DNA from 2 places in the Paenibacillus amylolyticus genome. Region 1 is predicted to be linked to the other one. Evidence: riboswitches for the same ligand, from Rfam matches in the RefSeq annotation. Region 1 holds a riboswitch; the other holds the start of a gene.
The links. Region 1 has a riboswitch for glycine ahead of sdaAB (L-serine ammonia-lyase, iron-sulfur-dependent subunit beta). Riboswitches for the same ligand answer to the same signal wherever they lie in the genome.

Region 1 (3,415 bases):
CGTCTGGGCCAGTCCACCTTGGGCTGTCTCCCGATGGCGGCTCGGCATTGCACTGCCTACTTCCAGCATGACATCGATGACTTCGTCTGACGGAATGGCACTACGCACTCCGGCCAGGGCCATGTCAGCCGCAGCCAGCGCCGTAACTGCACCCAGTCCATTACGGACGATGCACGGGATTTCAACAAGGCCTGCGACCGGATCGCAGATAAGGCCCAGTGTATTCTTTAACGCCAAACCAACGGCATGAACGACCTGTTCCGGTGTACCTCCACGCAGTTCAACCATGGCACCCGCAGCCATGCCGATCGCGGAACCCACTTCCGCCTGACAGCCACCCTCGGCGCCGGAGATAAATGAATTGTTGGCGATAACATAACCAATCGCTCCCGCACAGAACAACCCGTTCACCAAATGTTCGTCCGTCCAGCCAAATCGCTCCTGTGAACTGATAAAAACACCCGGGATAATGCCGCAGGAACCGGCTGTTGGTGTTGCCACGATCCGGCCCATGGAGGCATTCACTTCAGATACACACAGGGCATACGCCATGGCAAGTGCGGAAGCATCTCCTGAACAAGTCTCGCCCTTGCGAATGTACTCAGCCATTTTTTTGCCGTCTCCACCTGTTAATCCACTGCGTGATGTCGTATCTTCCGTTAACCCTTTGCGTACCGCTTCCTTCATCACCTGATAATATTCAGACATCTGCTTCACAACATCCGCTTCCGGTGTATTGGTCTCCTGAACCTGCTCCTCGATCATCAGCTGAGCAATGGTTTTGGATTCTGCTGTACAGATCGTATTCAGTTCGTGCAAATGTTTAAACCGCATCCGAATCAACTCCTCTCTTCAAATCAATGACACGAATGTCCAATACATGATCGAGCTCCCTTAGACGCTTGAGCATATCAGGATTAGGCACACCATCCATTTCCATCGCGGTAAGTGCTTCGCCATCACGGGCTTTCCGGTCCACCTGCATATACCCGATGTTAACCCCGGATGAACTTATCGTGGACGTTACCGATGCAAGCACCCCTGCTTTGTCCGCATGTCGCAGAACGAGTGTTGGGAACTCACCACTAATCTGAACACGAAAATCATTCATCGAATGCACGGATACGCTTCCACCACCAATGGATGCACCGATTAAGGAGCAGGCACGTTCTCCATGCCACAACTCAATTTTGACCGTATTTGGATGAGGAGCAGGCAGACCGCTTGTATAAAACTCAACCTCCATACCCGCTTCCTCTGCGTATTGCTCTGCATCCGGGATACGCGGATCGTCTGTGACATAATCCAGCAGACCGCCGATCAGTGCCAGATCTGTTCCGTGCCCCTGATACGTATCTGCAAATGAACCGTACAGCGTCAGCCGAGCACGATCTGGCGTACATCCTAGCCACTGTCGAGCAATTCTCCCTAACCTTGCCGCTCCAGCTGTATGTGAACTTGAAGGCCCCGTCATCGACGGACCAATAATTGAGAAAACATCTTTAAATCGCACCTTGTAACCCTCCATTATTAATCATGATTCATATTTGTAAAATGTATTCGTCATTTCGATCCCGGAGTTCCATCCACAATGTCCCTTATTTTGGATATGATGACATCAAAAAAGGACAGAAGAAGGCCCAGGCCCTCTCTCTGTCCTCGATACCTGAGAGTTTCACGATCAGCAGTGTCTCACGACAAGGTGCATTGCCTGCGATTACAGACAAGTTCACCGGTCTGACTGATCATATACCCCTTGGGTGGCGCAGTTCGCGCACTCTCCAGAGTTGCGTCCAACGATGGTACATTTACCTGAGAGATTAACCACTGCGCCGGGTGCGCAGCAGCTTGCTCCTTCGGTGCCTGAACACTAGCCATATTGCTCGGCTAACTCAGGTCTCTCCCGCTCGTTATCATCCGCTGTATTATCTTAATTCGATTCGAATTGGTATATTTCTAAATTTTTGATCAAGTATACCCATAGAGTAATGTACAACATCATATATGTCAACAAAAGTAACGTGTAATTATCATAAGTTCGATGTCTATTTTAACTGAAACGAATAGCATTAATATTTCTCACTTCCGCTGAGGCACTCGTGACGTTGCTAGTTGTCGTAAATTGGATACTTATCGTGTATGCATTAGTCGTTGTAGCCGGGGATGTATCCACGTAAGTGTTGGAGGAAAGAAACCTCAACGTTCCCGAAGCATTACCGCTTCGTGAGAGCTGCAATTGATTAATTAAAACTCCATTACGTCTCAGATTAATGTTATACGCAATACTCCAGTTAGCCCCTACAACTATTGCTACTTGTGTACTATTATCGATTTTCACGCGTTGACCTGCCACTACAGGTACATTAAGTGTCTGAATCGTCGTTTCGGCTACTAATGAAAGACCTAACGCCGTGGTCTGGCTATCAGCAAACAAGGAAGAATCCGCAGGGGCAGAAGCTGCTGTCGATCCAGTAGCTCCTGTTGCGCCAGTGGCTCCGGTCGCTCCCGTTGCTCCCGTTACACCAGCCGTCCCGGTTGTTCCCGTCGCACCTGTCGCACCTGTAGCCCCAGTGACTCCGGTCGCTCCCGTTGCTCCCGTTACACCAGCCGTCCCGGTTGTTCCCGTCGCACCTGTCGCACCTGTAGCCCCAGTGACTCCGGTCGTTCCCGTTGCTCCCGTTAAACCAGCCGTCCCGGTTGTTCCCGTCGCACCTGTAGCACCTGTAGCCCCAGTGACTCCGGTCGCTCCCGTTGCTCCCGTTACACCAGCCGTCCCGGTTGTTCCCGTCGCACCTGTCGCACCTGTAGCCCCAGTGACTCCGGTCGCTCCCGTTGCTCCCGTTACACCAGCCGTCCCGGTTGTTCCGGTTACGCCTGTTGCACCTGTAACCCCTGTGACTCCGGTCGCTCCCGTTGCTCCCGTTGCTCCCGTTACTCCGGACGTCCCGGTTGTTCCGGTTACGCCTGTTGCACCTGTAACCCCTGTGACTCCGGTCGCTCCCGTTGCTCCCGTTACTCCGGACGTCCCGGTTGTTCCCGTCGCACCTGTAGCCCCAGTGACTCCGGTCGTTCCCGTTGCTCCCGTTACTCCGGCTGTCCCGGTTGTTCCGGTTACGCCTGTTGCACCTGTAACCCCTGTGGCTCCGGTCGCTCCCGTTGCTCCCGTTACTCCGGACGTCCCGGTTGTTCCGGTTACGCCTGTTGCACCTGTAGCCCCAGTAACTCCGGTCGTTCCTGTAAGTCCTGTCGCGCCTGTAACCCCAGTGACTCCGGTCGTCCCCGTTACTCCCGTTGCGCCTGTAACACCAGTGACTCCGGTCGTCCCCGTCAGTCCTGTCGCTCCCGTATCTCCAGTAACTCCGGTCGTCCCCGTTACGCCTGTCACTCCCGTATCTCCAGTAACTCCGGTCGTCCC
Region 2 (3,415 bases), 2.2 Mb from region 1:
CATCCTTATAACCAATCTCGACAATCTCCAGACGGAGTCCGTGCGCATATGCCTGCAATACCTGACGGGCTTCCGGATGAACGGTACGGGATACGATAAGCTGTTTGCGACGTGTTGCTGCTGCGGCGAGATTACCGGCTTCCGCAAAAGCTGTTGCGCCGTCATACATGCTGGCATTGGCTACAGCCATACCGGTTAATTCACAGATGTAGGATTGAAATTCGAAAATGGCCTGTAGTTCACCTTGGCTGATCTCAGGCTGATAAGGTGTGTAGGCAGTGTAAAACTCGGAACGGGAAATGACATGATTGATGACGGAAGGAACATGATGATCATATATGCCAGCGCCGAGGAAGCTGGCGTGTGTTTCGAAATTGGCGTTGGCGCCGGCTTGTTTGGACATGTGACGTGTCAGCGCATATTCATCAAGTTTGGAGGATAAGGGCAGCTCGCCCTGATAACGTATCTCTTTTGGAATGTCCTGAAACAGATCCTCCAGCGTATCTACACCGATGGTTGCGAGCATGGCGCTCTGATCTTGCTCAGTCATGGGAATGTAACGGTGCTTGCTCATGCTTGATCAGCTCCTTGAGTAGGTGTCTTCGACGTACGTGTCCGTTTATGAAAAGGGGTCTTCACGACCTCGGCTCTTAATTTCTTGCCGCGGATCTCAATCTCAAGCGGGGTTCCCAGCGCAGCGTATTTGCTGTCGATGAGGGCAAGCCCCAGATTACGTTTCAATGTAGGTGATTGCGTACCTGTTGTCACTTCACCAATCCGTACGCCTTCGGCGTAAATCGGATAGTGGGGGCGGGGAATACCGCGCTCCAACACTTCGATGCCGACCAGTTTGCGGGCGGGCCCGTCAGTTTTTTGCTGTAACAAGGCTTCGTGTCCGATAAAAGGTCCGGCATTCAGCTTCACAAACATACCTACGCCAGCTTCGAGTGGAGAGATAGTTGCCGACAATTCCTGTCCATACAGAGGGAGCTTTGCTTCAAAGCGCAGTGTATCCCGGGCACCAAGTCCGGTTGGTACGAGTCCGTGACCTTCACCGGCTTGCATTAATCCATTCCAGACCACAGCAGCCTGGTCCGCAGGAACATATAGTTCAAAGCCATCTTCACCGGTATAACCGGTACGGGACAACAGTAATTTTACTCCACATACTTCAGCATCCTGCACAAAACGAAACGGTTCAATCGAGGATAGATCCGTATCTGTAACTTTCCCGATAATGTCTACAGCCAGTGGACCTTGCAAGGCGAGCAGCGCTGTCTGCTCCGAATCATTGGTCATGCTCACGCCAGGGATCAAGTGCTCTTGCAGCCACGCCCAATCCTTGTCGATGTTGGAGGCGTTAACCACAAGCATATAATGCTGATCTTCCAGCTTATACACGAGCAGATCATCCACCACACCGCCATTTGGATAACACATCAGGGTGTACTGGGCTTGACCGGGAACCAGCGTGGTCACATCATTGGTCATCATTTGTTGCAAAAAAACTTCAGCCTGCTCACCCTGTACTGTGAATTCGCCCATATGGGATACATCGAACAGTCCCGCGCGCTCGCGTACTGCTTCATGTTCTTTCTGGATTCCGCTAAATTGTACCGGAAGCTCCCAGCCTCCAAAATCAATGCACCGTACGCCTTCGTATTGCTGATACAGTGGGAAGAGTGGTGTTCTAAGCAAATCGGACATCAAATCACCTCGTCATGGGCCGTCAGCCGGCCGGATATACAATCGTGGATCAATGAACCAGGGTGTTTTTAAATTTTCAGCTAGATATTTTCATCACATAAGTATGGTAAGGGCAGCTATGGCAGCGCCGTTCTACATCCTGTTTTTCGTTTTTTGGGAAAAAGGAAAAGGACAGGCCAAAGAATCGGCATGCCAAGTAGCACGCTGTATTCTAAGGCTCTGTCCCTTGTACCTGAGAGTTACCCCGCTGCGTTGCGCAGCAGGTTTCCCCTTGGGTGATCATAACGCCCGCACAGGGCGAATAGATGCTCTCCAGAGTTGCGTCCCGTAAAAGTCCTTTTGCCTGAGAGATTCACCCCCGCTTATCGGTGGTTTACTCCTTCGGCGTTACCTCATGTACATCCCGAATCGGGTGTCACGGGTAATCTCTCCCTTTACATTCATCCGCGGGTATAACATAGTCCAATAAACACATTTACTCCTCTCATTAAAACGTGAATCCACTACTGATGTCAAGAACGATATCATAGATAATGATTTAAAACCGAATATTTAATTTATTTTTTATTTTATTGTTCGTGTATTTAAAAAGACTACGCTTACTATTCTAATATTCACCAGTATATGAAGAAAGAGTGTAATCCGGTTACAGGATTTAGAGGTGTTCAGCAAATAAATTGTGAGGTATCTTGACATTTGATTCAAAAATGTCATACGCTATGTTCTGGGAAAAAGGTTAAGGTCAAAGAACGCATGTACTCATTAATGAAAAGCGAGGCGGATATCGATGAGCGAATTGAAAAGTGATTTCCTGTACAGTGAAGAGCACGAATGGGTGCAAACCGTAGGGGAGGATACTGTACGTATTGGCATTACCGAGTTCGCGCAGCATCAGCTGGGTGACATTGTGTTTGTGGAATTGCCTGACCTTGAAACCAATGTAAAAGCAGAGGACAGCATTGGAACGATCGAATCGGTCAAAACGGTGTCGGACTTGTTCTCTCCCGTCACTGGTTCAATCATTGCGGTGAATGATTCGTTGCAGGACTCCCCTGAACTTGTGAACAGCTCTCCTTACGAGGAAGGCTGGATGATTGAGATCCGTGTTGAGGGAGATCTGACAGCAGCATTGTCTACATTGATGAATGCAGACGCGTATCGGAAACATACGGAAGAATAGTATCAACGAACTTGTACTTATTAACATATATTTTATAATTAAATGATATGAGCTTCATATTGTTTCGACCTGTGTGAGCCGGATGCTTGCACAGGTTTTTTGTGCTTTCCAAGAATGGTTTTGAATGTGGAATGAAGCAGATTGTGGATGTAAATCACCTGATTGGACCAAGCTATAGTTTAGAAAATGATTCTGGAAATGACAAAAGTCATAGGCAAGAAAATCCTTGTGTACCAATGGGTTCAGCCATTATGCATCAAGTAAAACGATTACATAACCTAATGTTGTCATCATTGTTCATGACGAAAGTACGCTTTCATTTCATTGAACAGGAGAGCATTCTCGCTTAGGATTACAGCAGGGGAGAAATGATACCCCTTTCATAAATCATAATCACTTGATCCAAGGAGGATAATACAATGAGTAATTTGGACCAATCGTCCAATTCCAAAGGTGGGCTACGGGTAGGTGTTCAGCGTTTTGGCCGATTCCTGAGTGGTATGGTCATGCCGAATATGGGAGCGTTCA

Region 2: it holds a riboswitch for glycine, as region 1 does, so the genes downstream of both, gcvT (glycine cleavage system aminomethyltransferase GcvT) here and sdaAB (L-serine ammonia-lyase, iron-sulfur-dependent subunit beta) in region 1, are expected to answer to the same signal.

Annotation. Positions count from the first base shown of each region.
Region 1 is NZ_CP145892.1:527,178-530,592, reverse strand. Features, by position in the region: gene sdaAA (L-serine ammonia-lyase, iron-sulfur-dependent, subunit alpha) at 1-834, opposite strand, end outside; gene sdaAB (L-serine ammonia-lyase, iron-sulfur-dependent subunit beta) at 824-1,513, opposite strand; glycine riboswitch at 1,652-1,787, opposite strand; glycine riboswitch at 1,792-1,916, opposite strand; gene V6668_RS02515 (collagen-like triple helix repeat-containing protein) at 2,051-3,415, opposite strand, start outside.
Region 2 is NZ_CP145892.1:5,239,069-5,242,483, reverse strand. Features, by position in the region: gene gcvPA (aminomethyl-transferring glycine dehydrogenase subunit GcvPA) at 1-574, opposite strand, end outside; gene gcvT (glycine cleavage system aminomethyltransferase GcvT) at 571-1,707, opposite strand; glycine riboswitch at 1,925-2,025, opposite strand; glycine riboswitch at 2,029-2,151, opposite strand; gene gcvH (glycine cleavage system protein GcvH) at 2,495-2,887, shown strand; gene V6668_RS23195 (PTS mannitol transporter subunit IICB) at 3,307-3,415, shown strand, end outside.